Regions from separate parts of the Shewanella sp. YQ_9 genome, predicted to be linked through region 2. Evidence: riboswitches for the same ligand, from Rfam matches in the RefSeq annotation. Region 2 holds a riboswitch; the other holds the start of a gene.
The links. A riboswitch is a leader RNA that binds a small molecule or an ion and turns the genes downstream of it on or off. The one in region 2 is predicted to bind cobalamin.
Positions count from the first base shown of each region.

Region 1: it holds a riboswitch for cobalamin, as region 2 does, so the genes downstream of both, ACF8D4_RS02935 (TonB-dependent receptor) here and ACF8D4_RS20145 (ABC transporter ATP-binding protein) in region 2, are expected to answer to the same signal.

Region 1 is NZ_JBICJO010000011.1:12,373-28,555, forward strand. Features, by position in the region: gene ACF8D4_RS02870 (hypothetical protein) at 1-44, shown strand, start outside; gene ACF8D4_RS02875 (cupin domain-containing protein) at 164-562, opposite strand; gene ACF8D4_RS02880 (LysR family transcriptional regulator) at 665-1,561, shown strand; gene ACF8D4_RS02885 (LysR family transcriptional regulator) at 1,628-2,563, opposite strand; gene ACF8D4_RS02890 (DUF2254 domain-containing protein) at 2,736-4,025, shown strand; gene ACF8D4_RS02895 (hypothetical protein) at 4,086-4,661, shown strand; gene ACF8D4_RS02900 (YdcH family protein) at 4,745-4,981, opposite strand; gene azu (azurin) at 6,039-6,506, opposite strand; gene ACF8D4_RS02910 (DUF2059 domain-containing protein) at 6,715-7,236, shown strand; gene rbsK (ribokinase) at 7,304-8,209, opposite strand; gene rihA (pyrimidine-specific ribonucleoside hydrolase RihA) at 8,213-9,151, opposite strand; gene ACF8D4_RS02925 (DUF3592 domain-containing protein) at 9,299-10,555, shown strand; gene ACF8D4_RS02930 (DUF805 domain-containing protein) at 10,829-11,176, shown strand; cobalamin riboswitch at 11,317-11,510, shown strand; gene ACF8D4_RS02935 (TonB-dependent receptor) at 11,602-13,551, shown strand; gene ACF8D4_RS02940 (GDSL-type esterase/lipase family protein) at 13,649-14,269, shown strand; gene ACF8D4_RS02945 (HDOD domain-containing protein) at 14,414-15,136, shown strand; gene ACF8D4_RS02950 (LysR family transcriptional regulator) at 15,185-16,087, opposite strand.
Region 2 is NZ_JBICJO010000074.1:115,560-131,742, forward strand. Features, by position in the region: gene ACF8D4_RS20140 (FecCD family ABC transporter permease) at 1-862, opposite strand, end outside; gene ACF8D4_RS20145 (ABC transporter ATP-binding protein) at 859-1,767, opposite strand; cobalamin riboswitch at 1,866-2,003, opposite strand; gene ACF8D4_RS20150 (histidine phosphatase family protein) at 2,092-2,835, opposite strand; gene metH (methionine synthase) at 3,077-6,796, shown strand; gene ACF8D4_RS20160 (hypothetical protein) at 7,019-8,521, shown strand; gene ACF8D4_RS20165 (DUF2999 family protein) at 8,731-8,988, shown strand; gene ACF8D4_RS20170 (hypothetical protein) at 9,947-10,552, shown strand; gene ACF8D4_RS20175 (hypothetical protein) at 10,552-13,077, shown strand; gene ACF8D4_RS20180 (U32 family peptidase) at 13,290-15,215, shown strand; gene ACF8D4_RS20185 (PH domain-containing protein) at 15,226-15,600, shown strand; gene ACF8D4_RS20190 (ATP-binding cassette domain-containing protein) at 15,611-16,183, opposite strand, start outside.

The DNA of each region.
Region 1 (16,183 bases), on a different contig from region 2:
AATTGCCGGTGAAAATGCTGGACAATTCCGAGCGCCTCAACTGAAGCGCCGGCACCAGCCTTGGCTGCACCCTATATCAAGCCTATTACCCGTGTGAAGGGTATTATTCAGGTGAACGCCATTATCCGGATATCGCTTCAACCGGGTCGAAAACCGCTCGGCATCAAGCCTGATATTCATCATCAGTGACTTTTTCCATCCAGATGGCAGCCGGTGCTGTCTCCGATGCTTCGGCTACGGCCACATGGCTCATGGCCCTGTCTTGGCTGGCCCCGTGCCAGTGTTTTTCGTTGGCTGCAATCCATACGGTATCACCGGCTTCAATCATTTGTTTCGACTCACCGGCTTTTTGGATCCAACCCCTTCCCTCCGTGACATACAAGAGTTGCCCGGCGCCGTGGGCATGCCAGGCGGTGCGGGCACCGGGCTCGAAGGTGACCAGTGCGGCACCGATACGCGATGGGCTGCCGGGTTCAAAGTGATTATCGATTCTTACCCGACCGGAGAAGGTGGCTTCCGGGCCCTGAAGGGATTGGCTGGCGGCATTTTTGATGATTTTCATGATCTGTTCCTGTGTAGATGAGGACTTGCATTCGATCTTAGCCGCGCAGATTATGTAACTTAAATGATATGTCAGTATTGGATTTATATTTGAGATTCATATATGAGACGCGAAGAGCTGGGGGATTTATGGGTGTTTCAGGCGGTAGTTGAAGAGGGCAGCTTTACTCGCGCCGCGGCCAGGTTGGGGACATCACAATCCTCTGTCAGCCATACCATAAGGCGCCTGGAGCAGCGCCTCAATGTACAACTGTTGAATCGAACCACCCGCAGCGTGGCTGCCACTGAGGCTGGGCAGCAGTTGCTGCAGACCCTAAGGCCTGCCTTTGGTCAGATAGCCGAGCAGTTGGAGCGACTCAACAGTTTCAGGCAGGAGATCAGCGGCCGCATTCGGCTTACCGCCACCAAGTTTGCCGCCGAGTCGATATTGCTGCCGGTGGTTAATCGCTTACTGGCGCAGCATCCACAGCTGCAAATCGAGGTTTCTGTGGATCAACAACTGCTTGATTTGGCCGCTCAAGGTTTTGATGCCGGGGTACGATTGGGCGAACAGGTAGCCAAAGACATGGTTGCCGTGCGTATCAGCCCGGATCTGCGTATGCTGGTGGCGGGTTCGCCGGATTACTTTTCCCGCCATGCAAAGCCGACCATCCCCCAGGACTTGACCGGGCATAATTGCATTAATCTGCGTCTTCCCACTTCGGGCGGCTTGTATGTGTGGGAGTTTGCCAAAGAGGGCCGCGAGCTGAATGTGCGGGTAAGCGGCCAGCTTATCTGCAATGAACCAGATTTGGTGACCAAGGCAGCCATTGCCGGTGCCGGGCTCTGTTTTCAACCTGAGGATGCGTTGGCACCGGCGATAACGGCCGGTGAACTGCTCCCGGTGTTGGAAGATTGGTGCCCGCGGTTTGCCGGTTATCACCTCTATTTTCCGAGTGGGCGTCAGCACTCGGCCGCCTTTAGATTACTGATTGATGCGCTCAAGTATTCAGGCGCGTAATTGAACCGTTACTGTATTGACCTGCAGACCCGGGCGTTGTTGTATAAGGCGAATTCTGGCGACGCTTCATTGCTGATTGGCCGGGATTACTGTGTCGGCAATCATCTGCCTCAGCCATTTGTGGGCAGGGTCTTGATTGAAGTGCTTGTGCCACAACAACACGTACGCACCGGGCACCAGATCTATCGGCACTTCCAGCGTCGCCAACTCAACATGTTGCAGCGCCTGGGCCGCATATTTGGCCGGCGCGCAGAGGATTAACTCGCTGTGGCGACACAGCTCCAGCGCAGTGGGAAAGTCGGTGATATTGGCGCGGATCCGCCGGGTCTTGTGCTTCAGCGCCAACACATCGTCCAACAACCAATGTTCGATTCCGCCAAAGGCTACCTGCAGATGCTCGAAGCTGAGAAAACGCTCCAGGTTCCAGTCGCCCTCGAGCGCAGGATGATCCGGCGGCAGCAGGCAGATGGGTTTGTCGCGAGTCAGCTCCAGATACTCGAGTTCATCCGGCAGGCTGTTGATATGCATCAGCGAGCGCGGATCCCACTCGCGGCAGCCTATGGCAAAGTCCAGCTCGCAGCGCAGCAGCTGCTCCATGGTGCCCGGGTACCAGGTCTTGCAGTTGATATCCAGCCCGGGAGCCTGGCGTAGCAAGGAAGGCATAAAATGCGGCAGCGTGAGGGAGTAGGCGGTTTCCACCAAGTGCATACGAAACTGACGTTCACTGGCGGCGGGGTCAAACTCGTCCGGTAGCGTCAGCCGCTCGGCCAATCTGAGCCATTGCTGCAGCTCTGGCCCCAGAGCCAGCGCTCTGGGAGTGGGTTTGAGGCCGAAGGCGCTGCGTTCAAACAGCGGGTCATTGAACAACTCCCGCAGGCGATTAAGCTGCTTGCTGACGGCCGATTGACTCAGGTGCAACCGCCTGGCCGCGCCGGTAACGCTTTGTTCTTCCAGCAGGACTTCCAATACCGGAAGCAGGTTGAGATCGACTTTCATTATTATCCTGGCCGCAGGGTAGAAGCTTAAGGGAAGGTGCTAATAGTTCCTGGTGACGTTCTGGCTTGCACTATAAGACTTGTTTGCACCTTCCCAAGTCTAACAGCTTGATCTGCCTGTCCAAAGAACAAAAGGCTGCTATTCTGGCCAGGGAGAGAGTCATCAAAGGAGTGGAATTATGCTGAGTAAATGGGGCTGGCGGCTGTTGCAATTGAGCCGCAAACTCTGGATGCGCACTGTGCTGTTTGCGATTCTGGCCGTGGTTACCGCATTGCTGGCGATAGTGGTGCAGGGGGTTATTCCCCCTTCGCTGTCGGGCATGATAGGTGCAGATGCGGTGGACAAGCTGCTCAATATCCTCGCCTCCAGCATGTTGGCCGTGACCACCTTTTCCCTGAGTGTGATGATTTCCGCCTATGGCGCAGCCACCAGCAATATTTCCCCCAGAGCCACCAAGCTGTTGATGGAAGATTCCACTGCCCAGCAGGCGCTGGCTACCTTTGTCGGCTCCTTTGTTTTCAGCATAGTGGGCATTATCGCCCTCAGTACCGGTGTCTATGGCGAAGAGGGGCGGGTGGTACTATTTCTGGTGACTGTGGCCGTGGTGGTATTGATAGTGGCCACCATTCTGGTGTGGATCAATCATTTGTCCAAGCTAGGCCGGGTAGGGGAAACCACAGACAGGATTGAAAAGGCGGCCGGAGCGGCTATCCAGCGGCGCTGTGAGCATCCCTGGCTGGACGGGCGGCGCCTGGCATCCGATGAGGATATTCCCAAAGGGGCTTTAGCTCTCTATCCGGCCGACACAGGCTATGTGCAGCATGTGGATCTCGGCAGCATCAATCAATGGGCCGAAGATTACGGCGCCGAAGCCTATATCACGTCATTGCCAGGTGCCTTTGTCCATCAGGGACGGCCCCTGCTGTGGCTGAGTTTTCAGGCTGAGGATGGCGGTGTCGATGACGCTCAGTTGCAGCCACTGCACAAGGCTTTTACCGTGGCCAATGAACGTTCTTTCGATCAAGACCCTCGCTTTGGGTTGTCGGTATTGGCCGAAGTGGCATCGAGGGCCTTGTCGGCGGCGGTGAATGATCCTGGCACAGCGATAGATGTGATTGGTCGCGGAGTCAGATTAATAGCCAAATGGCAGGTGACTGATGAGCAGAATCTGCCGGCGCCTGAGACTATTCCCTATCCCAGAGTTTGGATGCTGCCGATACGTCTTGAAGAACTGTTCGATGACTTCTTTATGCCGATAGCCCGGGATGGTGCGGCGCTGGTGGAGATTCACATTCGGCTGCAAAAAGCCTTTCAAGCCTTGTCCAACCGGGCGGAGTTTAGCGAGGTGTGTCGCAAACACTCCGAGCTGGCGCTGGCCAGAGCCGAACAGGTACTGACGTTTGAACCAGATGTTACACTGCTTCGGAAGCTTGCCGCCGAGCTACAGCAAGAGCCAGGTAACGGATAGCTGGCGTAGAACTCAGCTTGCGGCTATGCTATTCGCGGACTTTTTTATCAGGGAAAGATAATGAAACCTTCAAATCTATTACTTGTTGCCTCATTGGCATTGGCAGCGCCGCTGCAGGCTGCCGAAGATCCTGCCGTAGCCGAAGCCATTGAGGCCGGGTTACAACATTACCGCAAGGGTGAATTGAGCCAGGCCAGTTCACAACTGGATTATGCCTCAACCCTTATCCGGCAGCAGCGGGCCGGAGAAGTCGTAGGGGTATTTCCCGAGCCATTGCCGGGTTGGCAAGCCGATGACCCTTCAAGCGATACAGGTGGCATGATGTTGGGCGGGGGCATAAATGCCAGCCGCCACTACTACAAAGAAGACAGTGCGCAACTGGAGATAGAGCTGGTGCTCGACTCCCCCCTATTGCAGTCTGTTATGGCCATGCTGACCAATCCATCTATGATAGCCATGAGCGGCGGCAAGCTGGTCAAGGTTCAGGGGCATAACGCCATGCTGAATACTGAATCCGGTGAGGCAGAGCTGACTGTGATAGTCAATGGCAATGCCATGTTCACTCTCTCGGGGGAAGGGGTTAAAGCCAGTGAATTGCAGGAGTTTGCCAACGCCCTGCATCTGGATAGGCTTTAAGATCCGGCTCGGAATCGAGCTAATCAGGATTTGATCATGGGCCCCTGCGGTTTAAGCTGCAAGGGCCTCTGTATTTGGGGTTATCAGCGCAGTAACTGCTGATAGAGCCAGGACTTGAGTTCGGCGCGGCGCAGTTTCAACTGGTTGAAACGTTCTTCTGCCGTGGGGACACAGTTTTCTTCCAATCCACGGATCTCATGGTCGAGGTCGTGATACTCGGCTGCCAGCTCGCGAAAGTGAGGATCGTTTTCCTTGAGTTGATGGATTTTCTGTTTGTGCTCCGGAAACTCCAGGATCAGCGCATGGTTTTCGCCCAACATAAGCTCTCTCCTTCAAATAGTGCCTGGCCGAAACAGGCTCAAGCCTTGATTCCTACTCTACCCAGCGGCGCTTTGTCTGTCATCCGCAGAAAGTCGACAAATAACCATAATCCTGTTTAGTGGCAAGTGACCGCAATTTGCAACAACGCCAGCGGCGGCTCCAAAGGGAGGGGAATTGCTGCAATTCTGCAAGCATATCGTTGTTTGACATTGCTTCTATGTCCACAGAAATACGCCCATTTTCCGGGCACAGGCGGAACTGTGACCGTCGAAAACAAGGATGTTTTCGACCGCATTTGTTCCAGACAAATGTCGGCATACACTCCATCCATGGAGATAAGAGATGTACTCGCAGCGAGTCACAGAATCGCCTGTGCATAAGCCTGCGGCAGGCAATGGGAGGCCGTCCGTCGCTGGAAGCCCTGCCAATACTAATTAGTAACTTTTAGTTAGAAGCCATGATAGCCGCTGTGCCAGCGGCCTAAAGTCGTGGTGTTCCACACCACACCGGACAAGGGGCTTTGCTTGTCCAAAGCCCCTTGCATCCCCAAGGACACCCCGACGTAGCCGAAATCCCCGCTGGCTTATGAAGCAAATTGGCTACACTCAGGACTCGCATCCCTGCTCGACCTTCGAGCCTCGACATCCCTGTCTCGACTACGCCAATTTGCAACAACGCCAGCGGCGGCTCCGAAGGGGATTGGTGCAATTCTGCAATCATAGCTTTGCTAGAAATTGCTTATATACCTGCAGACATACGCCTCATTTTCAGGCACAGGCGGAACTGTGACCGTCGAAAACAAGGATGTTTTCGTCGAGGCTACAGGGACGTATTAACGCCGTGTCACAGGATCGCCTGTGCAAGAGCTCACCGCAGGTGATAGGCCATGGCTGGAAACCAAGCCGATATTGATAGGTGATTTCATCCATAAGGCCAAGACAGGCAAGTTGTCACCGGGTTCCCGGACTCACTTGGCGAAAAGGCGGCTATTGGGTCTTGCGAAGGAGGAATGGAGATGTTTCTTTGGGCCCTGATTCGGGCCCAAAGCGCGCAGCCTTAGCCTTTGATGCTGAAGCTGCCTTGCATCACGGCCCAGTGGCCGGGGAAGGAGCAGAAGAAGTTGTAGCTGTCTTCCGGTGTCATGCCTTCGGTGCTGAAGCTGATGCTGACAGATTCGCCGCCACCAACCAGAGGAGTGTGGGCAATCACCCGCTCGTCACCGGCTTTGACATAGGCGGCATCGGCGCCGGCTGCCATACCATCAGTAGCAATGCCCTGCATGTCGGCGCTCTTGCTCAGAACCCAGTTATGGCCCATGGCTGTCACTGGCAGGGTGCCGGAATGAGTCAATGTCAGTTCTACCGTCTTGCAACTGGCGGGAACGCTTAATTCCTTGGTATCAAATTGCATCGCATCGTTGGCTGTGATGGTCAGGCTGCATTCGTCGGCGCTGGCAGTGCTGCTGATAACGGCGCCGGCTCCCAACAGGGCAATACCCGCGAGTCTCTTGGTTAACTTATTCATTTTCAATTCCTTTTCTGGTTTTAGGGTCGATATTTCTCTCGACAGCACGAGAGCCCCGCAGGCTCCCGCCTGGGTCAATCATAACGGCATTTACCTTAAATGAGAATTAATCTCAGAATTTTAACTGTCAGCTGAGGTTGGAGCTGCTGACAGTCTCTTGGGCTGTGATAGACTGACAGCCGAATCAATACTTGCCACGGAGGCACTCATGAAAGGTCCTGGTTTTTTGTCATCTCTTGTTCTGGGCGGCATATTGCTCAGCAGCCCTTTGGCGTTGGCCGATGACAGCGCTCGCCGGGCTCAGGTGGAGCAGTTACTGCTGGAAATGCAGATGGACTCCATGATGGACACGGCTTATACCCAGATGGAAATGATGATTTTGGGCATGCAACAACAGTTCAATATCAAGGAGAGTGAAAAGCCTTTATTTGAAGAGTTTGCCCGCAAGAGTACGCAGATCTTCAAGCAGGAGCTGGGCTGGGACAAGCTGAAGCAACCGTTGACCGATATTTATGTCAAGCATTACAGCGACAAGGAAATTGCCGATATGCTGGCGTTTTATGCCAGTGATACTGGGCGCTCCATGGTCGCCAAGATGCCAGCCGTGATGCAGGAGTCCATGATGGTGACTCAATCACTGAGCCAGGGGCTGCTGCCTAAGATGGAGCAGCTGCAGCAGGAGTTTGCCACCAAGCTTCAGGCCCACAGAGAGGCCAATCCAGGCGAATAATTTGACTGGCAGCCAGCATAAAAAACGGGAGTCTATGACTCCCGTTTTTGTGGCGGTAACGGCGTGATTACAGCTCGCGGCGGTAGGGAATTCCGCGCTGGGCGCCATGACGGGTCACGGCTATGGAAGCGGCCTTATTGGCAAAATCCACCGCTTGTTCCATGTCCAGCCCTTCACTTAAAGCCACCATCAGGGCACCGTTGAAGGTGTCTCCTGCGGCCACAGTATCAAGTACCTTGACCGGGTAGCTAGGCACCAGGCCCTCAAACTCGGGATGACGCACATAGGCGCCGCGGCTGCCGAGGGTGATCACCGCGGCGCCAACCCCTTTGGCTTGCAGAGCGGCTGCGGCTTTGGCTGCGCCGGCTTCATCTTCCACCTTGATACCGGTAAGGGCTTCTGCCTCAGTTTCGTTGGGAGTGATGATATCCACCAAGGCCAGCACATCGTCAGCCAGCGTGCTGGCGGGGGCCGGGTTGAGAATTGTCACTGTGTCTTGTTGCTTGGCCAGTTGCAGCGCGGCTTTGACCGATTCCAACGGCGTTTCCAGCTGTGCCAGCAGGTAACTGGCGCCTTCGAACAGCTCTTGATGACAGTGAACATCGGCTGGCTCCAGGCTGGCGTTGGCGCCGGCGGCCACCCCAATACAGTTTTCACCGCCATCGCCGATGAAAATCATTGCGCTGCCGGTTGCCATTTCCGGCACTTTCTTCAAGCCCTGAGGATGAATGCCATCGTCCAACCAACTCTTGATCATGGTATCGGCGATGGCGTCGTCCCCAAGATGGCAGATAAAGTCCACTCGGGTGCCAGGCTGCACCAGTCTGGCTACAGCAACTGCCTGATTGGCGCCTTTGCCACCGTGTTCCAAACGGTAGCTGCGGCTCATCAATGTTTGCCCTGGCTCGGGCAAGTGACTGAATTCCATCACATGATCGGCATTGGCACTGCCGATTATCACTAGTCTACTCATGTATTAATCCTGATAGGCGTAGAGGCTTTCAACCAGCAGATCCACAAAGCCTTCACGATCCAGATGCATCAGCACCTTGGCGTTGGCGGGCTTGCCGGTTAAGTGATAGCGGTCGACAACCGTCATCCCTACAGTCAGCTCGCTCTGGGTTTCGATGGCAACATGGCAGTCCAAGCCGATGAACAACTCAGGCTTGAGCAGCCAGGCTATGGTGCAGGGGTCATGCAGCGGCGCGCCATCAAAGCCCCACTTGGGATCCTTGTGGTAGATAACAAAGAATTCCAGCAGATCGGCAACACACTTGGCAACCTTGTTGGGAATCGCGCGGAAACGGGCTACATCCTCTTCCATGATCTGCGCCTCATGGGTCACGTCCAGACCGGCCATGACGATGGGGATCCCTGACTTGAACACCATGTCGGCCGCTTCAGGATCAACAAAAATGTTGAATTCGGCGGCAGGGGTCCAGTTACCGACACCGGCGGCGCCACCCATCAGCACTATCTGCTCAATACGGGACTTGAGTTCGGGATAGGCGCTCAGGAAAATAGCGATATTGGTCAAGGGGCCCGTGGGCACCAGAGTCACCGGCTGGCTGCTTTGGCGGATTTTCTCTGCCATCAGTTCCCAGGCCATCATCGGCTGAGGTTCAAAGGCTGGATCCGGCAGTTCTGGGCCATCGAGCCCGGATTCACCGTGAACACTGTCGGCAATGACCAGCTCCCTTGCCAATGGCTTGGGGGCGCCGCTGGCCACAGGAATATCGGTTCTGCCCAGCAGAGTAAGCACTCGCATGGCGTTGTTGAGTGTTTTTTCCTGGGTTTGGTTACCGGCGCTGGTGGTCACGGCCAGCAGATCCAGCTCGGGGTTGGCCAGGGCCAGGATCAAGGCGATGGCATCATCATGGCCGGGATCGCAGTCGAGAATGATAGGGCGTTTCATGCTGTTACTCCTTTAGCAATTTGCCCGAGCATAGCATGACTCTTTGGCGCGCGCAGAACCGGATGGCAAACTGTGAAGTGTTCCTCAACTGATTGCTGAAATCTGCTACAATCCGCGGCCTTAAAGGATTGAATCAAAGGGGACCCGGTGGGAAAGATACGGGCAATCTGGGAAGATCTGATAATTATCGGCCTTTTTGCGCTTGCCGGCGGGCTGTTCTCGGCTCTAGGGCTCTATTTTGTCAAAGAGAGTGTCCAATCCTGGTATGAAGTGAATATCCTGCTCGAGCGAGGCGTCGAGACCCAAGGCTATATTGCCCGGCGTGAGCAACACTATGTGTCCCCTGGGCGCTGGGGTTTTGGCCGTTATGAGTGGGATTGTCTGCTGTATTATCAGTTGCCGAACGGCAGTGAGTATCAGATCTGGGATCCCCCAGGCCTGCTTTGCGATTCGAGAAGCGTCGGTGAAGCCGTGATCCTTTGGCATTTGCCTGAGGAACCAGGCATAGCGCGCACCGATATCCAGTACTATCGAGAACAGCAAAATACCTGGCTCGAGCTGTGGGGGATTCTAATCGCGCTATTGCCGCTGGCCATTGGCGGAAAGTTTGTGGGTAAAACGGTCCAGTGTTTGCGCTTTCTTCGGGCTCGGGAGCGGTTGTCGCCAATAGTTGAGCAGTTACTGGAGGCCGATAACCCCGCCGAGTTACTGGCATTGCTTGAAGCCAACCGGGCCAGCCCGGCCAGTAGCTATTTGGGACGGCAGGCCCTTGGCTATATCGCCGCCAGACCTGAATGGCAGGTGCGTTTTCTTGCCTGGTTTGTGCCTGTGTGCCTCAAGTGGGAGCCGCCAAGTAAAGGCGAGGGCGTCTCTGGCCTCGAACTTTCACTGCAATTGGCGCTCGGCCGCCGCTACCCTGAGTTTACCCTGGCACTGCTCGATGGCATTCGCAGCCTGTTTTTAGAGCATGAACTGGCGAAGATGGTCTTCTCCCAGCACCTGGCCGAGCTGCAACGCAAACCCTGGAGTGCTGAAATTCAAAAGCAATTCAACGCCTTGTTGCTGGAGCGGCAAATGCCTTTGAGCAACAAAGGATTTGCCCACACCGAATTGAGCCGCTTGGTTTGCCTGGAATGGCTTTTTAACAACCTGGAATCGCTGCCCGATGTTTGGTTCAGCGCTGCTGCAGCCTTGCTCAAGGCGCTCGCAGCGCAGCGGCCACTGAATCCTTTGAGCCGTAAACAGCGTAAAAAACAAGCGCTGCATTGGCGCTATATTCTTGGCAGCCTGGCATCCAAGTTTAACTCAGGGGCAATAGGTCGAAAGCGTCAGACACAGCTGGCACAGATTGAAACCGATATCCAGGTGCTGGCCGCCAGCCGTGGTTTTACGCTGAGCAGATAAGATGAAAAAGCGCCGGCTGGCTGTTCATGGCTATTTATGGCTATGAATATGGTGATATTTGTAAACCAATGACGACTGACAGGGTGAGATATCTCTGATTTTGTGGCGGATGGAAGGTAAATCTCTTTTCTGTCACTTTGCAGTTCATTCAGGTATGTTAAAATTGTTTGCTGTTTCAGGGAGTAAGAAACTCTGATGAAACTTTGGTCGCCTTAAGCCATTCAATAATTGGTGCGGCGTTATCGGATCTTGGATCTGTTATTGGGAGAAAACATGGAACATTTCATCGGAGCCATCAAAAAATACGCCGACTTTACCGGTCGGGCCCGTCGGACAGAATACTGGATGTTCACTCTGTTCTATATCATTTTCAGCCTGGTTGTCAGTGCTATTGACTATGCGCTGGGTACCACAGTGCTGGGGCTGATTTATTCTTTGGGCCTGTTGTTGCCCTCTATTGCGGTTGCCGCGCGTCGTCTGCACGACACTGACCGCAGTGGTTGGTGGCAGTTGTTGGCATTTATCCCTATCATAGGTTGGATAGTGTTGCTGGTCTTCTACTGCCAGGACAGCGAAGTGGGTGACAACCGCTTTGGCAGTAACCCCAAAGAGCTGGGTTAAGATAATGGAAAGGGAGCCTCGGCTCCCTTTTTGTTTTTAGGGTAAATCTGCGGCGGTCAGTCGTCGTCAAAATTAGACATTCATCCATATAGACGTCTATAATGCCCGCTCTCGGCTAGGCCGGGAATGACAGCACAGTATTTCAGTCAACCTCTCGTGGTGCCCCGGAATGAAAGACCGGGGATAATCGGGAAGCCGGTGAGAATCCGGCACTGCCCCCGCAACGGTAAATGGTGAGAGACAGGCGCGCCCAAGTGGCGTCATAAAAGCCGGGTCTTGCGCGGTCAACCGCATAGCCAAAGTCCGGAGACCGGCCCTGGAGGTATTTCGATGATTTCGGTGGGCAGATCTCGAAATGCGGCAGCCAAGGGGCTCTCCCTGCCGTGGCACTCTTGCCCCGTTTCCCTTTCAGGAGTCAAAGGAAAATGGGTTTCAAACTAAATCATCTCGCGCTGCTCTGCGGTGCATTTACCTCGGTTCCCGTCATGGCGAGTGCTACAACCCAGGCCGTGGATGAACAGCTGGTGGTCATTGGCCGTCAGGATGACACGCCGCTCAATATTGCCGCCAATGTGGTGGTCATAGATGCCGCCGATATTCAGCAAAGCGGTGCCAGTAATCTGAGCGAGTTGCTGCGTGGCCGCAGTGGCATTCAAATATCGGACAATAACTCAGGGCCTGTGCTGGCGATGCGCGGTTTCTCTTCCAGCCAAGCGGTGAATAACACCCTGATACTGATAGATGGTCGCCGACTCAACAATATCGATATTGCCGCCCCCAGCCTGAGTGCCATTGCGGTCAATCAGATTGAAAGGGTAGAGATCCTTTCCGGCAGCGCCGGGGTGCTCTATGGTGATCAGGCAGTCGGCGGAGTGATCAATATTATCACCAAGGCGCCCAGTGCCAGCGGTGGCAACCTGACCCTCTCCGGTGGCAGTTTTGACACCTACGAAGGCCGTGGGGATCTGTCCGGCGCCATCAATGACAACTGGCGTTACTATTTGGCTGCTGCTTACAACGAGAGCGACAACTACCGTAGAAACAATGCCAACGAAACCGGTTCTGTGCTGGGGCGTCTGCAATATGATTCAGAGTTGACCAACTTCTTTGTCGAAGGCAGTTACTACGATAACAAGCGCCAGACTCCAGGCTCACTGACCCTGGCTCAGTTTGAAGCCGACCCACGCCAGGCGACATCGACGCCGGGTGATTACAACCATGAGATGACTTCTGCCTGGCGTGCTCATCTCCAGCGCCAGGTGCACGCCAACTGGGCCCTGGCTGCGGACCTCAACTACAGTGATACTCTGGTGTCCAGTGTCAGCTATGGCAGCCCAGGTCGTAACGAGCGCTCGCTGTTGGAATTCAATCCCAAGGCGCTGGGGCGTTATCAGACCCGCAATGGTGAACTGAGCATAGTCATAGGCGCCGATATTCAACGGGGTGAAACCGAGTTCGATCTCAGTTATATGCAGCGCAGCAATACCCAAACCATGACCAGCACCTATCTACAGGCCAATGTGCCGCTGACCAACAGCCTGAGCTATGTGGTGGGCGGGCGCTATGCCAAGGTCAAGGATGAACTCAAGGACGGTCAGATTTACCCCAATGGCATAGATTTGGATGAAGACGCTCACGCGCTCGAGTTGGGGCTCAACTATCGGCCGCTGGAAGGCCACAGATTCTATCTTCGCGGTGATGAGAGTTTCCGTTTCGCCAAGGTCGATGAGCAAGCTTATACGCCGCCAACAGTCGTCGGCCTCAAGCCGCAGACCGGCCGTTCCATTGAAGCCGGCTGGGATTGGACCTTGAGCAACCAGAGTCTGCGTCTGAACCTGTACCGACTGTCGCTGGAAGATGAAATTGTCTTTGACCCCAGTGCTGATATGCCTATCGGCGGTGCTTTCCCCGGCGCCAACGTCAACGCCGATGCTTCCCGCCGTTATGGCGCCAGCCTCGACTGGGACTGGCAGCTCAATGAAATGCTGCAGTTGGGACTTGAGTACAACTATATCGATGCCGAATTTACTGAAGGCGCCAACAAAGGCAAATCTCTCTCCTGGGTGGCCGAGCATTCCGGGCGTATCTACACCAGTGTGGACTTTGGTCAGCACTGGCAGCTGTTTGTCGAGGGGCAGTATCTGGGTGATAGATATATGGAGGGTGACAATGGCAATCAGCACGATAAACTGGACAGCTATTGGCTGGGGAATATCGCCCTCAACTACAGCCGAGATGCCTGGCTTGCCAGCCTGAGGGTCGACAACCTGTTTGACAAGCAATACGCCAGCTCAGGTTATTTCAGTACTTGGGGCGATGGTTATTACTCGGGTAGCGGCCGTGCGCTGAGATTCAGCGTCAGCTATCGCTTCTGATAGCATAGAAAGCCGGGGGTTCCCGGCTTTTTTCTGCTCGTATTTCTATCTGTTTTAGTTGGAAAGTAGTCACCGACAAGGAGGCAAGAGTCGAAATATGAAAGCTGATTTTAGATATGGTTTGAGAGGCGTGGCCATAGCCCTGTTGTCGCTGCTTTTGCTGGCTTGCTCCGAGCCCAAGCTGGCATATATCGGCAGCAATGGCAAACTGCTGGCCTTCGGTGACAGCCTGACCCAAGGCGTTGGTGCCAAGGCCGGGCAGGATTATCCCAGCCGTCTGGCCGAGTTGTGCCGTTGTGAGGTGATCAACGCCGGGATTTCCGGTGAGCAATCTGCTGCCGGGCTTGAGCGTTTGCCGGCACTGCTGGATGAAACCAAGCCGGATCTGCTTATTTTGCTCGAAGGCGGTAACGATATTCTCCGCGGTCGTAGCCAGGTGCAATTGGCGCAAAACATTGAGGCCATGTTACTTGAGGCCAAAGCCCGGCAAATTCCGGTAGTGCTGCTGGCTGTGCCGCAAAAGAGCCTGCTGCTGTCCCCCCTGCCTTTGTATGCCGAACTGGCCGACAAGCACGGCGCCATCTTGCTGGAACAGACTCTGTCCGAGCTGCTGCGTTCAAACGAGCTCAAGTCCGATACTGTGCATCTCAATCAACAGGGGTATTCGCGTTTGGCACAAGTCATCTTTACCAGGCTGCAGGAGGCGGGCGCTTTTTGATGCTACTTTTTGATTCTGTTTGGCAAAAACCGGGCTAATTATCGATTCAACTTGACCCTGGTGGGCGTTTTATGGGTAAATTCTCTGCCATAATAAATGGCAATAGTGCCTCCATAATAAATAACAACAGGTTTAAAGAATCACATGACAGATCTTGAGCAGCAGGTTTTTACTCAAGTGCGTGCCATTATTGCCAACGAAGAGCAGGTGATAGGGCGCCGCGGCATCCTGATCCCGCTTAAGAAGGCCATTATTGCTGATGGCGATATTCGCAATGTGATCGATATTGTCGCGACCGATCCCGCTCTGGCAGCTCATCTGCTGTGGCGCAGCAATAACGCGCTCTCTCCTTCCGTTCAGCCAAACCGCAGCCTCAAGGATGCATTGGTGCGTCTGGGACAGGTCAATATCTACCGTTATGCCTTTAGCTTTTATCTCAAAGAGCGGCTCGATGAACTGCCGCAGCCATACCGTAAACTGGTACTTGGCTATTGGCGCCTGACCGAGTCCGTGGCGACCGAGTCGGTGGACAGCTTGCATCAGATGCAAGGGGTGCAGATAGACGCGGATGAAGTGCAGACTCTGGCACTGTTCAGCGTCTTTGGTCAGATTATTGCCCTGACGGCGTTTGCCTATCTCAACGCCGAAGCCGAGCAGTGCTTCCCGCTGGGCATTATCAAGACCCTGATAGATACCCAGCAGCAGACGCTGACGGTGGAAGCTTTTGAATCTCTGGGGTTGGATGATGAGCTGCAAAGCGAGTTTATGGTCGCCCATAACCTGAGACAGACCCGGGATCCCAATTCACCCGGACTGGTACTGAGAAGGGTATTGTCGCAGCGCGGTCTGCTGCTGAATCCTCTCTAGATGCTTTGTGACTGCCGCCGACTTTCAGGGACGGTGGCAGCCGCTCAGTCAGTGTCTGTCTTGACGCTGTAATCCCTCTTTGGCAATCAATTCCAGCAGCCTTTGCAGCTGCACTCTATTGCTGCTGTCGCGGCGGTAGGCACCGAACAGCGGCCGTTTCAGGCCTTCCTGCCCCAGTTTCACCGAGGTCAGGCTCAAGCCCTGGGCTTCGGTCAGTGACCAGTTGGGCAAGGCCGCAACCCCTTCTTTACAGGCGATGCGTTGCAGCAACACATTGGTGAGATCACAGCGTTTTTGTGGGCCGGGCACCACTCCGGCCGGCTCGAGGAAGTGACGGAAAATATCCAGCCTTTCCAGCGGTACCGGATAACTGATAATAGGTTCCCTGGCCAGTTGTTGCGGCAAAATATAGCTGTTGCCTGCCAGAGGGTGATCTTTGGCCATCACCAGTCTCACTTCAAAATCAAACAGATGCTGATAGGCAAGGGCATGGCCGGGCACAGGATCTGAGGTCAGCACTATATCCAGCTCACCGGTTTCCAGCGCATTGAGAGAGTCGAACAGATGGCGGCTGGAGAGATCCAGATTGGCATCCGGATAAGACTGATGAAAGGCTTCCATTACAGGCATCAGCCAGCGAAAACAGCTGTGACACTCAATACCCACCTTCAAGGGACCGCTGCTTCCAGATAGACCGCGTTTGAGCACAAATTCGGTTTCCTGTACCCGGGGCAGTATCTCTTCTGCCAGGGTCAGCAGGCGACTGCCCTCAAGCGTGAAGGTCAGAGGTTTGCTTTTGCGAACAAATACCTGGGAGTTAATCCGGGTCTCCAACTCTTTAATCTGGTGCGACAGCGCCGATTGAGTGACAAAACGTTTCTTCGCCGCGCCGGCCAGACTGCCACTTTCTTTCAGTGCTATCAGAGTACGAAGGTGTCTCAGTTCTATCATTTCCTCTCCACATGAATGCCGCTCATGTTGCCCTTGAATTCAATTCGGTTGCCTGTGCTGAGACTAGCACAATAAACTTCTAGACGTCCAGACGCC
Region 2 (16,183 bases):
CAAAACCAATCCCGCCGCAGTGGGCCACCAGAGTGGCGGTAATAATCGAGCATAACAGCAGCATGGAAACCCTGAGCCTTTGCACCCTTATTCCCAGAGTGTGGGCGGTTTCATCACCGGCAAGCATCGCCAGTACCTGGCGCTTGAAGGCCAGGATCACCAGCAAGGCCGCCAGCACCACCAGAGTGGGCAGTCCAAGCCCATCCCAACTGGCGCGGGCAAAACTGCCCAGGCTCCAAAACAGCAAGGAGGTGATAGCCTGCGGGGTGGAAAAATACAAGATCAGGCTGGTGAGGGCACTGAACATAAAGGAGATGGCGACCCCGGAGAGCAACATTCGCTCTATCTGGTTGCCGATATTCCTGCCCGCGAGCAGCAGTACCATAAGCACAGCCAAACTGGCACCGATAAAGGCTCCCAGCGGCAGCGATACCCCGGAGATGGCCGAACTCAGCCCAAGGCCGGTCGCCAGGGCGACCGAGACCACGGCGCCGAAGCTGGCGCCCGAGCTGATACCGAACAGGTAAGGATCAGCCAGCGGGTTGCGGGTCACCGCCTGCAATACATAACCCGACAATGCCAGACCGCTGCCGGCGATAAAGGCCAGCAAGATACGCGGCAGGCGCAGATCCCAGACAATACGCTCGCTGATGGCGGACGGCTCCCCCACGCCCAGCAGGTGTTTGCCAGTCACTCTTGCCACATCGAAGAGACTAATATCTGCGGCGCCAAAACCGGCGGCGGCCAAGGGTGTCAACACAGTGCCGAGCAGCAACAGCAGCCAGCACCAGTAAAGTCTGGGCAAGGGCTTGAGAAACCAGCCGATAAGCGAGCGCCCCGGTGCGACCATGGAAGTAGTCATGCGCCACCTCCCACCGAGCCTGGGCGCCGGTCAGTTTCCTTGTGGGCAACACAGGTTTCGGCCGAGGCAGGCCCTGCCATTGGCTCGACTATCGCAGCGCCGTGAGCCTTGCCGTGACCAGGCTCTGGCGACTGATAGCCGTAAAAGTAGTGGATCAGCGGCCTTCCTAACTGCGGATGCGTCCCCACCTGGCAGCAGACACCGAAGACACCGGCAATTCTGTCTTCGGTCAATACGCTCTGGGGCGAGCCGTGGGCAATACGGCGGCCGTTATCCAGCAGCAAGAGTTCGTCACACAGGGCCGAGGCCAGATTGAGATCGTGAATCGAGGCGATCACCGTGACTCCCAGACTGCGCACCAGCTCGAGGATCTGGATCTGATAGCGGATATCCAGATGATTGGTGGGCTCGTCCAGGATCAAAAGCTTGGGGCGCTGCACTATGGCGCGGGCAATCAAGGCCCTTTGCTTCTCTCCGCCGGAAAGCTGCGCGAAAGGTTCTGCGGCCTTGTGCTGCAACCCGACCTGCGCCAATGCCGCCTGCACCTGGGCCTTGTCGGCCGCCGATGGCATATCAAACAACCCCTTGTGGGGAGTCAGTCCCATGGCCACTAATTGAGTCAGATCCAGTGCCAGTTGGGCCGGGGTATCCTGCAGCACCACGGCCACCTCTTTGGCGAAGGCTTTGGCTGACAAACTATTGATATCCTGCCCAAACAGCTGGATCTGGCCGCTGTCCGGGCGGATATAACGATAGAGGCAGCGCAGCAGGCTCGACTTACCGGCACCATTGGGGCCTATGAGCCCGAGCATCTTGCCGCTTGGCAGCTCAAAACCCACATCGGCCAATACGCAGTGGCCACCGGGAAGCCAGCTAAGCTGTTGCACCTTGAGTGCCAAGCTCATAACCGCCCCCCGACATTGAGCCTGTGACCGGTAGAAGGCTCAGGCTGCAGTGGAAGAATCATCTATTCGCTCCCCCGGTTTACCCGCCCGGGTTTCTGGTTTGGTTTATCAGCCTGGGCAGGTCTCCTGACTCGTCGCCAAAGGCGACTCACAGTTGCGGGCACAGTCCGGGCTTTCCCGGTTCCCTGGGTTGGTTCACCTGCAAAGGTGCCAACACCCTGGCTGCTGCCGCACTTGGCGGCCATTTGGGGTTATTATCCCGGTTTTATCGCCCGGCACAATTGCCTGGCGCAATCACCGCCGGGCGTTAGGCTAAGGCCCGTACTATTGCGGCCAGTGGAGCTTGCTGAAACACTGCCATTCTTGGTCACTTTCACCGCTGGCATCACGGCTGGCATAGAGGGTTATTCTGACCCAGGCCGCATAAGGTAGCTCCAAGGCGTTGAACACTGCCGCAGGCGGCATCTGCCCCGGCAGCAAAATCTCGGCCAGTAGCAACCGGATAACCCCGCTGTGAGTCAGGATCAGTGCCGCATCGGCGCTTGCCGAAGAAGCAGAATCTCCTGAAACAGAGCTTTCGGAAGAACTAACCTCTCTAGCAAGCCAGCGCTGCACCATAGTCTGCCAGCCATCCAACACCCGGCTACGAAAGGCTGGCAGCGATTCCCCGCCCGGCGGAGTATTGGCCACAGGGTCACGCCAGAAGGCTTCGGCCGCCTCGCTATGCTGCTGATAGACACTTGCCACCTTCATGCCGTCCCAGTCACCGAAGTCCAGCTCCCAGAGCCAGTCATGTTGCTGCAGTGGCGCCGGGAAATAGTCAGGCATATCGGCCTTGAGCTCGGCGGCAAAGGCCTGGCAACGCTGGGCCGGAGAACTCAGCAGCACCAAGCTTTGGGGCGCACTCGGCAACTGCTCCAGCTCACTACTGATAGCCCGCCAGCTACGCCACATCTGCGCTTTGCCCTCATCGCTCAGGGCCACATCACTGCGGCCGCGGATAATCTCACCGCCTTCACATTCGCCGTGCCGCAGCAGATAGATATTCAGTTGCCTATGTTCAGCCACACACTTCTCCCGTCAGAGTCCGGTGGTTACCGGGCCAATTTAACCTTGCCACAGGCCGCCGGAATCCGTATATTATGGACGTCTATACGTATAAATGTCCAAAATAACTTTCCGCGCCCACACACGCCTTTGGCTATCATGCCAGATAGTGCCCCGGGCGTCAGGTCGGCAGAGATGATGTCGCGGATGCCAAGCGCCGCGAATGTAAAACAGCAATAAGACAGGTATGAAAGGTAACCCTATGGCGACTTCCCAGCACTCCCCTAGCCAGACAGAGCTCAAGCTCAAACAGACCCTCGAAGAGCGGATCCTGATTTTAGATGGCGCCATGGGCACCATGATCCAGGACTACAAGCTGGAAGAAGCCGATTACCGCGGCGAGCGCTTCAAAGATTGGCATTGCGATGTCAAAGGCAACAATGATCTGCTGGTACTGACCCAGAGCGAGATCATCAAGACCATTCACAGGGAATACCTGCTGGCCGGTGCCGACATTATAGAAACAAACACCTTCAACGCCACCACCATTGCCATGGCCGACTACGAGATGCAGAGCCTGGCGGCGGAGATCAATTACCAAGGCGCCAGAATAGCCCGTGAAGTGGCCGATGAAGTGGCCGCCACCAGCGGTATTCCCCGCTATGTGGCCGGGGTGCTCGGCCCCACCAACCGCACCTGTTCCATCAGCCCGGATGTGAATGACCCCGGCTTTCGCAACATACATTTCGACGATCTTGTGTTGGCCTACAGCGAATCCACCGAGGCGCTGATCGCCGGTGGCGCCGACATCATTCTGGTGGAAACCATCTTCGATACTCTCAATGCCAAGGCGGCGCTGTTTGCCATCGAAAATGTGTTCGAGAAACTGGACCAAAGGTTGCCGGTGATGATTTCCGGCACCATTACCGATGCCTCGGGCCGCACCCTGACAGGGCAAACCACAGAGGCCTTTTACCATTCTCTCAGACATATCAAGCCGCTGAGCATAGGCCTCAACTGCGCCCTGGGCCCGAAAGAACTGCGGCCCTATGTCGAGGAGCTTTCCCGTATCAGCGAGTGCTTTGTCTCGGCGCACCCCAATGCCGGTCTGCCCAATGAATTCGGCGGCTATGACGAGACTCCAGCGGAGATGGCAAGCGTGATAGGCCCCTGGGCCGAAGAGGGGCTGCTCAATATTGTCGGCGGCTGCTGCGGCACCACGCCTGCGCATATCAAGGCGATTTCTGAAGCCGTTAGCCTTCATGCACCAAGGCCGCTGCCTGAGCTGCCGGTGGCATGTCGCCTCTCCGGACTGGAACCCCTGACCATAGATGCAAGCAGCCTGTTTGTGAATGTGGGCGAGCGAACCAATGTCACCGGCTCGGCCAGGTTTCTCAAGTTAATCAAAGAAGGCCAGTACGAAACCGCGCTGGAGGTGGCCCGTGACCAGGTAGAAAACGGCGCCCAGATCATAGATATCAACATGGATGAGGGCATGCTCGACGGGGTCGAGATGATGCAGAAATTCCTCAACCTTATCGCCTCAGAGCCGGATATCAGCAAGGTGCCTGTGATGATAGACTCCTCCAAGTGGGAGGTGATTGAGGCCGGGCTCAAGTGCATTCAGGGCAAGGGAATAGTCAACTCCATCTCCCTCAAAGAGGGCGAGGCCAAGTTTATTGAACAGGCCAAACTGGTGAAGCGCTACGGCGCCGCCGCCATCATCATGGCCTTCGATGAACAGGGCCAGGCCGACACCCGGGAGCGCAAAACAGAGATCTGTACCCGCGCCTACCGGGTGCTGGTGGATAAGGTGGGCTTCCCGCCGGAAGATATTATCTTCGACCCCAATATCTTCGCCATCGCCACCGGCATAGAAGAGCACGATAACTATGCGGTGGACTTTATCGGCGCCATTGAAGATATCAAGGCCAACCTGCCCCATGCTATGATTTCCGGCGGGGTGTCCAACGTTTCTTTCTCCTTCCGCGGCAACAACCCGGTGCGGGAAGCCATTCATGCCGTATTCCTCTATCACGCCATCAAGGCGGGGATGGATATGGGCATAGTCAACGCCGGTCAGTTGGCCATCTATGATGATATCGACCCTGAGCTGAAGCAGAAGGTAGAGGCCGTGGTGCTCAACCTGCCCTGCCCGGTTGCCGACTCCAGTAACACTGAACAGCTGCTCGAAGTCGCCGAGAAGTATCGCGGTGGCCCGGGCGGCGCAGGCAAGAAAGAAGATCTCGAATGGCGCAAGTTGCCGGTCAACAAGCGCCTGGAACACGCGCTGGTGAAAGGGATCACCGAATACATAGATGCCGACACCGAAGAAGCGCGCCTGCAGGCCAAGCTGCCGCTGGATGTGATTGAAGGCCCGCTGATGGACGGCATGAACGTGGTGGGCGATCTCTTTGGCGCCGGTAAGATGTTTCTGCCGCAAGTGGTCAAGTCCGCCCGGGTGATGAAAAAAGCGGTCGCCTATCTCAACCCCTATATCGAAGCCGAAAAAGTCGAAGGCCAGAGCAACGGTAAGGTGCTGATGGTCACGGTAAAGGGCGATGTTCACGACATAGGCAAGAACATAGTCGGGGTGGTGCTGGCCTGTAACGGCTATGAAGTGATAGATCTCGGTGTCATGGTGCCGGTGGAGAAAATCATCGAAGTCGCCAAGGCCGAGAAGGTCGACATCATAGGCATGTCCGGGCTCATTACCCCGAGCCTGGATGAGATGGTGCACAACGTTAAAACCTTCGAGCGCGAAGGTCTGACCCTGCCGGCGATTATCGGTGGTGCCACCTGCTCCAAGATCCATACCGCAGTGAAGATAGCGCCTCATTATCCCCATGGCGCCATCTATATCGCCGATGCATCGCGCGCCGTGCCCATGGTCAGCAAGCTCATCAACAATGAAACCCGCCAGGCCACCATAGACGAAACCTATCGCGAATATGAAATGATGCGCCAAAAGCGCCTGTCGCAGACCAAGCGCAAGCAGATAGTGCCCTTGCAGGTAGCACGGGATAACCGCTGCAGCCACGACTGGGCCAACTACCAAGCAGTGAAGCCCAACACCTCAGGGATCCAAGTGTTTGACGACTATCCGCTGGAGGACTTGCTCGATCGTATCGACTGGACGCCATTTTTCCGCGCCTGGGAGTTGCACGGTCATTTCCCGCAAATACTGGATGATGAAGTCGTTGGTACTGAGGCCCGTAAAGTCTATGCCGACGGCAAGGCGATGTTGGAGCAAATCATCCAAGAGAAGTGGCTCACCGCCAAGGGCGTTATCGGCCTCTTTCCCGCCAACAGCGTCAACTTCGATGATATAGAGATCTACACAGATGACTCTCGCAGCCAAGTGTTGTTGACCACCCATCATCTACGGATGCAGCTGGAGCGGGTGGGCAACCACAACTTCTGTCTCTCTGACTTTGTTGCTCCCAAAGAGAGCGGCGTGGCCGACTATATGGGGGGATTTGCGGTCACCGCCGGCCATGGCATCGATGCCCATATTGCCCGTTTCGAGGCGGCCCACGATGACTACAGCGCCATCATGCTCAAGTGTCTGGCCGACCGCCTGGCCGAAGCCTTCGCCGAGCGGATGCACGAGCGGGTGCGTAAGGAATTTTGGGGTTATGCCAGCGAAGAAAACCTGGATAACGAGGCGCTTATTCGTGAAAAGTACAAGGGCATACGCCCGGCTCCCGGCTACCCTGCCTGCCCGGACCACACGGAAAAAGGCCTGCTTTGGCAGCTTCTTAAGCCAGACGAGTGTATCGACCTCAAGATTACCGAGAGCTTTGCCATGTACCCCACTGCGGCGGTCAGCGGCTGGTACTTTGCGCACCCGCAATCACGCTATTTTGGGGTAAGCAACATAGGCCGAGATCAGGTGGAAGACTACGCCTACCGCAAAGGGATGACAGTGGCCGAAGCCGAAAAATGGCTGGCCCCGGTATTGGATTATGATCCTGAGTAAAAGAGGCTCTTAAGCGAACAACTGAGCTGTTCAGGGGCTCTCGCCTATTCGGGTGAGGATCCCTGAATTCAAGACCGTTCCACATTTTTGATAACAGCCATACTCATCAAACACTTACTGTATCTCTCCTTCGCCCGTAAGCTGGTGCTTTTTGCAAGAACCTGAAACTGGGATTACTTTTAATGAGGTTGTCTCCATCACTTCATTGAAAAGGAATTCACTATGCGAACAGTGCATTTGGCCGCGGCCTTGCTTTGCCTATCTGGATGTACCAGTACACTCACCACAACGGTCATTAAAAGTAATGACGATCCCGGTGCAACATCGGCCAAGCAAGGTTTGGTTTACCATTTGCCGGCTTCATCGCAAACAGTAACGCTGACTCATAAATTGGTCTTTTGTCGTGTGGTCAATGATACCCTGGAGTTTGATTTCAACACTACCGCAACAGTCAAACAAACAGGGCATCCTGATCTAACCAAAGTATTCGTGATTAACCCTTCAGAGTTACATGCTTTCTCCAAAGCCTGGGGCATGAACGTGGTGATGCATCCCAATGGTTTGCTTAAATCCTTTTCCACCCATGCTGACGACAAATCCATAGAGTTGGGCATGGCGGCGATAAAAACCGTAGCCAACATTGCCGCCATTTCACAGGGAATTCCTATATCGATTGGTTCAGCTTCTCTCCCTCCAAGCGATAAAAACAATCAGGGACAAGGTGTTACGCCTCCCAAAGCAGCTTGTATTCCAAAACTTTTGCATCAACCCTTGGTATCCGTGGTTATCGATAACCTGAAAGCTACAGTGACAAATAAACAAGGAGAGCTGAAGAAAAAACAGAAGCTCCTGGCCGCAAAAAAAGGGAATACCTCCGCAGAAGAAGCTGCGGTACTCAGCGCACAGAAAGCCGTATCCATGGCGACTCTTGAACTCGATACATTCCAGAAAGAAATCTCAGTGCAACGCGAATACACCATAGATACAGCATCAATCCCCCAAAATCAGCCTTATCTATTGCCTCTTGTTAGTGATGATTTCTTGCCTTGGGTAATATCCCAGGATACCGAGTTAAGAAATGACGTGGCGATAACTATGGCCAATAGATACCTATTTGGACTATCACTTGAAAAACTGGCTGATGTCGGATTAGCGAAAGAGAGCACCTTAAAAGCGGAAGAGGATTATCCGGGGTTGTATTACACAACGTTCGGAACCCGCAAACTACTATTAGTGCGACAAGACACTGCTAAGAAACAAAATAACCTGACGATGGTATTCAGCGGTTTTATTAATGCGCCTGAATTCGGCCACGTAGGCATTTTGCCCTACCAAAACCATATTGGAGAAAGTAACTCTTTTACGGCCGTATTCGACGCCAATGGTGCACTGACTTCAGTCGATTACGGAACTGAACGCCCTGCCTCAGAAAAAGTGGAGTCTGCCCTCTACGAGGTCACTGATTTTTATAGCGATTACGCCAATAATCGACAAACTATCCGCGATGCAGACAAGCTGGAGAGCCAGACATTGACCATCCACGCATTATCGATAGCCAATAGCACTTATCCGAACCTGACCGTTGATCAGTTAACCGCACGTGCCAGCATAGTCCAATCACTGCTCATCAAGCTTGGTGACACGGAGCAGAGTCGGGCGGCAATAACCTCTCTGTCGATGAACATAGACAATGACAATCTGATTCGATTAGCTGAGGCGTTATAAGCTGCCAAAGGTACTCGTCGGCTATCGAGTGGAACTGCTTAATATTTGCAATATAGGCAATTGGTTAGCCACCAATTGCCACTATGACTAGGGCTGATGTAATCGATATCCTGCTTCATTTTCTTTCACTAGTAAGGAAATACCTATTCGGGTCTGTTTCTTCTGTTAAAATCAGCGCAAATTGAATGTTTCAAACCAATGAGGAGCTTATGAATCCTATTATTGCCCTGCTGAAAGAGCACAATATCAGCGATGAACAAATAAACAGCCTGTTCCAGAGCCTGACCGAAAATCCCCTGATGGCCATGGGCACTCTGGGGCAGTTGGGATTGCCACCGGAAAAGCTGCAGGGGTTGATGATGCAAGTGATGCAGAACCCGGCACTGATCAAAGAAGCCGTGGAAGAACTGGGACTGGATTTCTCCAAGGTTGAAGCCGCCAAAGCCCAAATGAACAAGTCTGTTTAATCTTGTGCGCCCTCAAGGCCTGACTCATTTGGCTTTGAGGGCCGATGTCATGTTCTGTCATTCATCAGGTATTAGGCTGACAAATTGGCTGTGCCATCAGCTCAGTTCGCTGCAACGCTTAGGAAGGTGCGAATAGGTCCTCGTGGCCTTCTCTTTTGTAGAGAGTGGCTTACACAGCAATTGGCGCTCAAGGCATCTGACTGAAGGCATGCCGGGGCATGTTGAAGTCGGATAACGCAGAGAGTCGGTTGCTGTGAAAGCCCCGAAGGGCGTGGCTTACAGACCTGTCTGCTGTGTTGTGCTTCTTGCAAAGGGCTAGGGCCATTTGCTGCGAACCACGCCTTGCATCCAGGCCTGTAAGCCGACGCAGAGCACACATGGGACTTGTTCGCACCGTCCATTTTTGATAGTTCTCTGAATCAATACCCGTATCAAGCGCCCGGCAATTTCTGCAATAACTTTGATGCCCGTCCGGATTGGCCGCTGTCACTCGTGCCGGCGTATTACCAAAATCAGTGAGATAGGGATGAAATATATGTTCCTCACCATGAGTCGTTGAACAGTTGGGACACGACTTAAACTTTCGGCCGCTTCCCGGCTCCTGTTTACGTAACATTCCACTATTCAAACGCCCACCACAAAAGTTACAGCTCATCAGCACTCTCCCTGTTATTAACTGATATTCAGCATGGCAAACAGCTCACGCTGAGCAAAAGATAACCAAAGGTGTGTTGAAAGCCAATCTATTCCCTCTTGTCTCTCCGCCATCGCCCTCACCTAACACAAGATTGAGACAAACCGTGTGCGTTTAACAAAAACGCTACAAAACGCTACATCATTTGCCGTGCCTCCCATTGAGTCGGCGTGCTTAAGTAGGTGCTCGGTCAATATTCGGCCAAGGAAGTATGGGTCGATGATCGAAAGCTGAATTTATCCCAATCATACAGGAGGTATTACAGTGACAAGATCCCAGTGGTTCCAGCGTCTATCGGCGCTATGTCTCGTCTCAGCCACTTTGCTGCTGACACCGGCAGCCGTGGCCCAAAAACATCTCAAACAAAATCTCAGTCAATTGACCAGTCAGGCGTCCAGCATAGTCTCGGGCCAAGTGGTGTCTGTGACCGATGGCTTTGATGAGCGCAAACGCCCCTATACCCAGATCACTATTCGGGTAGGTATGGATGCCAAGAACAAACATAAGGCAGGCAGCGAATATACCTTCCGCCAGTTTGGTTTGCTCAAGCCCCGTGCTATGGGTAATGGCAAAGTCTACCTGGGCGTATCCCCCGAAGGCTTCGCCCGCTGGTCGGTTGGCGAGCAGGTAGTGGCCTTTATGAATCCGGATCTCGGTGCCGGCCTGACTTCTACCGTAGGGTTGGAACAAGGCAAATTCATTGTGCAAAACGGCAAAGTCAGCAATCAACTGGGCAACATAGGCCTGTTTGATGGCATGAACACCCAGTCGCTCAGCCCTGAAGAGCAGAGCCTTATCACCACGGCCGGCGCTGTGGATGCCGCCGCATTTATGTCTCTGGTTGGCAAACTGGTACAGGAGGCCAAATAATGAAGCTTTCAAGAATTGCCACGGCCTTACTGTTGGGCTCAGTCTCCTCTGCCGCGCTGGCCGGTGGCCCGCTGTATATTCACGAACCCACAATGCAGCCCTATAAGTGGGATACTTCCAAGGGGGCGATTCCCGTCTATACCGACGGCGGCCCTGTGATTAAAAACAAGGATGGGGTTGACGTACAAACCTTCACCATTCTGGAAAAGGGGCAGGTGTTCAATCTCGACATCACACTGCCGGACGGCACTGTTATCCCGGCAGGTACAGTGCTGGACAGGGATTACACCTTCCTCAGCATAGCTCAGGCCAATGCCATTACCGCCAAGGCCGTGGGCGAATGGTCAGCGGTGGAAACCTCCACCTTTGAGATGTCGGTGCAGGGCACCATTGAACAGCAAATCGGCATCCAGGACGTCAATCAAACCAATGTCGACCAGATCTATTCCGCCGTAAACGGCTATGGTTTCTGGGTCAACTATGACACCGACGGCCAGATACTGGAACAGTATTTCGGCGTACCACGCAGCCAGGTACTGGGGATAGCCTTCCCCGAGTGGGCCGATGAAGAAACCGGTGAAATCCTCGAGGCCACTGCCTTGATGAACGGCTGGTACGTGGGTATAGATGACACAGAAGGCGAAATGATTGCCGGGGTATTTACCCATGAATTCGGCCACGCCCTCAACATGTCGCACTCCCAGGCCAATGGCCATCTCAGCTATATGTCGGCCTCTTACAGCCCGCAATATGACGGAGTACCGGGTTGCGCCATCACCAATCAATACACCAGCGCCAGCCAGATAGCGCCGGACACTATTGAAACCATGTTCCCCTTCATCAATGTGTTGGGGATTCAGGGCGCCGAGCAATCAACGGTCAATGTGCGCGACGACATAGTCAACCTGTCCGATCTCTATCCAACGGCTGAATATCTTTCTGGCTACGGCTCGATTTCCGGCACCTTGTACACCAAGGAAGGAGTGGACTATTCGGGCATGAACATGGTGGCCCGCAACCTGGATAACCCACTGTACGATGTGGTCACTCAACAGTCCGGCAACCTGACTCAAGGGCTTGTAGGCCCGGATGGCAAGTTCACCATCAATGGTCTGACACCCGGCGGTCGCTATGTGCTCTATATGGAGACCATCAAGGCCGGTGGTTATCCAACCCAACAAACCGCCCTATTGTCAGAGGCCGAGTATTGGAACAGCAATGAAAGCAGTAATCCGGCCAGCGATAGAGCTTGTGATTTCACTCCTATCATTGCCGAAGCCGGGGTGACCAAACAGGCCGATATCTATTTCAACGGCTATAGCGATGGCATCCAATATACCCCGTTGGTAAGCGCCTTTGTGCTGGATCATGCCAAGAACGGCAAACGTGCCATGGGGATAACCGGCAGCACGCCTTTCCTCTATGACAGCACCAAGAAGGCCCTGTTCGAGCTGCACCCGGCCGGTAATGCCGTGGTTGCCGGACACGCCACCATGAACAAAAACGCCACCAAGGCCGGTGTCATGGCGGACTTCAGTGGCAACGGCATCAGCAATGCCGCCATCTGGGATCTGCGCAGCGACAAACTAACCTCGCTTGGGGATCTCAACGGTAACAGCTGCGGTGGCTCGGGGCAGTCAGGCACCAACTCCAGCTATGTCTGGGATATGGATGACAATGGCGACACAGTTGTCGGCACCGCCTATCTGGATACTGACGGTAACGGCGCCTGCCAGAGTGCATTCAAGGACGAGATAGTGCCCTTTATCTGGACCAAGAAGGCCGGTATGCAGCAACTGCCTTACCAATTTGCCGAAAAGGTTCAATGGTTGCGTGCCGACAGGATAGCCGGCAACGGCAGTACCATTACCGGCACTTATGATGGCACCAGTCAAGTTGCCTGGGTCGATGGCCGCTTCCACGACACCTCGGCTGAGTTTGGCGCCCAGGACTCCTCGGTGATATCCAACGACGGCAGCACGGTTGGCTTTGGCACCCGCACCGGAGTCACCCTGTGGCATACGGACTCGGGCCAACAGGAGAACATAGGCAGCCTGCGCTGGTGTGAGCAGGTACCTTTCAATCACTTCTTCCTGGGTAATCTGTGTGCCGAAGGTTGGGATCACGACAGCATCAGCGCCGAATTTGGCGTACCGCGTATGCTGCTGCTTGATGCCAGCGACGATCTGTCGATGATTACTGCTCGCTCCGGTAGCCTGTTTACCGGTTTCAGTGGTGGTATCTACCTGGAAGGTTTGGGCTGGATGAGCACCAAGGAGTTCTTCGCCAAGCAAGGCGTTACCGAAGCCAAGGCACTGACCATAAACAACCCTTTTGCCATCAGTGCCAACGGCTCTGAAATGATGGGTGGTATCGCAGGAGCTGTCTTGTCTATCGATGTCGATCTGAACAAGGCCTTTGTCTGCCGGGAGGGCCAGGATGTTCAGCTCAGCTTCCCAAAACAGGTGGTTGCTGCCGTCAAAGGCGGAGCCGAGTTTGGTCGCTGTGCCCACCTGAACGATTGATGCAAAGTTGAAGTAAACAACTGCCAACGGGAGCCTCAGGGCTCCCGTTTTTTGTCTGCCTGAAACCTTCCATCAGCGGTTGCTCTCAAGCCAGGCAGCCACTTTCCAACCGAAGAAATTGGTGCATCTGATTCCTTAGGCTTTCATGAATTACTGGCTCTGCTATAATTTGTGCCCGAAATTTTCAGGCATTTCCAGACGAGCGGTAAGCCATGTCCACTACAGGTGTTGAACTCTTTAATCCCGGCCAACAGGCACAAGCCCCTGATGCCGCCCCCAGCCAAGCGGTGCAACTGGCCGACAATAAGCTGGAGTTGATGGCTCCGGCCAAGAATGCCGATTTCGGTATCGAGGCCATTCGCCACGGGGCGGATGCCGTCTACATTGGTGGCCCGGCGTTCGGTGCCCGCCATACTGCCGGCAACAGTGTCGAGGACATTGCTCGCCTGTGTGAGTTTGCCCATAGATATCACGCCCAGGTATTTGTCACCTTCAATACCATATTGCTGGACGATGAACTGGAAGAAGCCAATCGCCTGATCTGGGCCGTGTACGAGGCAGGTGCCGATGCCATTATTGTGCAGGACCTGGGGTTGCTTGAGCTGGACTTGCCACCTATTGCACTGCACGCCAGTACCCAGATGGATAACAGGGTTCCGGCCAAAGTCGCCTTTCTCGAGCATGTGGGCTTCTCCCAAGTAGTGTTGGCGCGGGAGCTGAGTCTGAGCCAAATTCGCGCCGTGGCCGCCGAGACCAAGATGCGACTGGAGTTCTTTATCCATGGCGCCCTGTGCGTGGCCTACAGCGGCCAATGCTATATCAGTGAAGCCTACACAGACCGCAGTGCCAACCGCGGCGAATGCTCACAGCAATGCCGGATGCCGGGTAATCTCAAGACCCGCCAGGGCGACATCATTGCCAGCAACGACCATATGCTGTCGCTGAAGGACAACAATCAGACAGATAACCTCGAAGCGCTGATCGACGCCGGGATCCGCTCCTTCAAGATAGAGGGCCGACTCAAGGACCTCAGCTACGTCAAGAATGTTACCGCTCACTACCGCCAGCAACTGGATGCCATCATGGCGCGTCGACCCGAGTTTGAACCCTCGTCCCACGGCCGCTGCCGCTACAGCTTCACCCCGGATCCGGACAAGAGCTTTAACCGCGGCAAGACGGACTACTTTGTCAATGAGCGCAAGGCAGACATCGGCGACTTCCGCACCCCGAAATACTTGGGAGTAGAAGTAGGTAAAGTCAGCAAGATAGGCAAAGACTTCATCCAGGTCGACTCGAATGCCGAGTTCCACAACGGTGATGGCCTGGGCTTCTTCGCCGCCAACTATCAAAAGGCCAGGTTGTCGGATGACAAGCTGACAGGTTTTCGGGTCAACCGCGCCGAGGGTAACACCCTGTATCTGAAAAACATGCCGAAAGATCTCTATGTCGGTGCCACCTTGTATCGCAACAAAGATCAGGCCTTTGAAGCCCTGCTGGCCAAAGAATCTGCCGAGCGAACCCTGTTGCTGGACTTCAGCCTCAGCAATACCCAGACAGGTCTGGCGCTGACTGCCGCCGACCGTCATGGTCATCAGGCGACAGTGACCGCTGACTTCGAAAAACAGCAGGCCAAGGATATTGGCCGCAACCGTGAATCACTCGGCAAGCATCTCGCCAAGCTGGGCAATACAGATTTTCGTCTCGGACAAGTGGATTTGGGCGATGCAGAAGCCGTTTTTGTACCGGCATCCATCATCAATGGCCTGCGCCGTGATGCCATTGCTGCGCTGGACGAAGCGCGCATTCAGGGGTATCAAAGACCCACGCCCTGGGTACGGGACGACAGCGCCCGCTTCCCGCAGCGCAGCCTGACCTATCTTGGCAATGTGGCCAACCAAAAAGCCAAGGACTTCTATACCCGTCACGGGGTGGTATCCATCCGCGATGCCTATGAAGTGCGGCCGGTGAAAGGCGATGCGCCTTTGATGATCACCAAACACTGCATACGTTACAGCTACAACATGTGCCCCAAAGAAGTGCCGGGGATCAAGGCAGAGCCGCTGGAAATGGAGCTGGGTGGCAAGCAGTTCAAGCTGGTGTTCGACTGCCATAAGTGTGAAATGCTGTTGGTGGGTTAAGGAGAAAAACATGGTTTTTTTGAACGCCTTGATGGGCAACGCCAGTGAAGTGGATCTGGATAAACTCAACGAAGAACTGGCGCCGATTATGGCCGACAGCGAACAGTTGCAGCTGGCCTATAAACTGGTTCGCGACATGTTTGTCTTCACCAGCAAGCGCCTGATCTTGATAGATAAACAAGGCATGACCGGCAAGAAAGTGAGTTATCACTCCATCCCCTACAAGGCGATAGTGCACTTTGAAGTGGAAACCGCCGGACGCTTCGATATGGATGCCGAGCTCAAGCTGTGGATCTCAGGCCAGGCAGAGCCCCTGGTCAAAGAGCTCAAGCGCGGCACTGATGTGGTGGGTATTCAAAAAACCATAGCCAAATTCACGCTCTGAGGTTAAAAGTTTAAGATCCGCTATTTGACAGGGAAAACGCTTCTTCAATGCCGGTCTGCGCCACAAACTCCTCATCGTGACTGACCAGAATAAAAGCGCCCGGGTATGCTGCCAGCGCCGCTGCCAGACGCGCTTTCGATTCTATATCCAGATGATTGTCAGGCTCATCCAGCAGCAGTAAGGGATTGCCCCGCTGATGACTGACATAAAGCATGGCCAGCTTCATCTTTTCACCGCCGCTGAGACAAGCCACAGTGCGGTGCACCTGCTCGGCGCGAAAGCCTATCTGGGCCAGCAGAGTGCGGCGCTGACTGTCATCCATCAGGCTGTGATTCACCTGGTTATGATCAATCGGGCTGCTATCAACTTGAGCACAGCGCTGCAGGGTTTCCAGCAGTGTCCACTCTGGCTTGAGTAAGCTGAAATGCTGATCCAGATAGACACTGTGGCCATTGAGTTGCACTTGCCCAGAGCTCAACGCCAGCCTAGCCTGCAAGACCCGAAGCAAGCTGGACTTACCACTGCCATTGGCCCCCGCCAAACGCAGTTTCTCGCCACTGCTGAGGGTTAAATTGATAGGTTC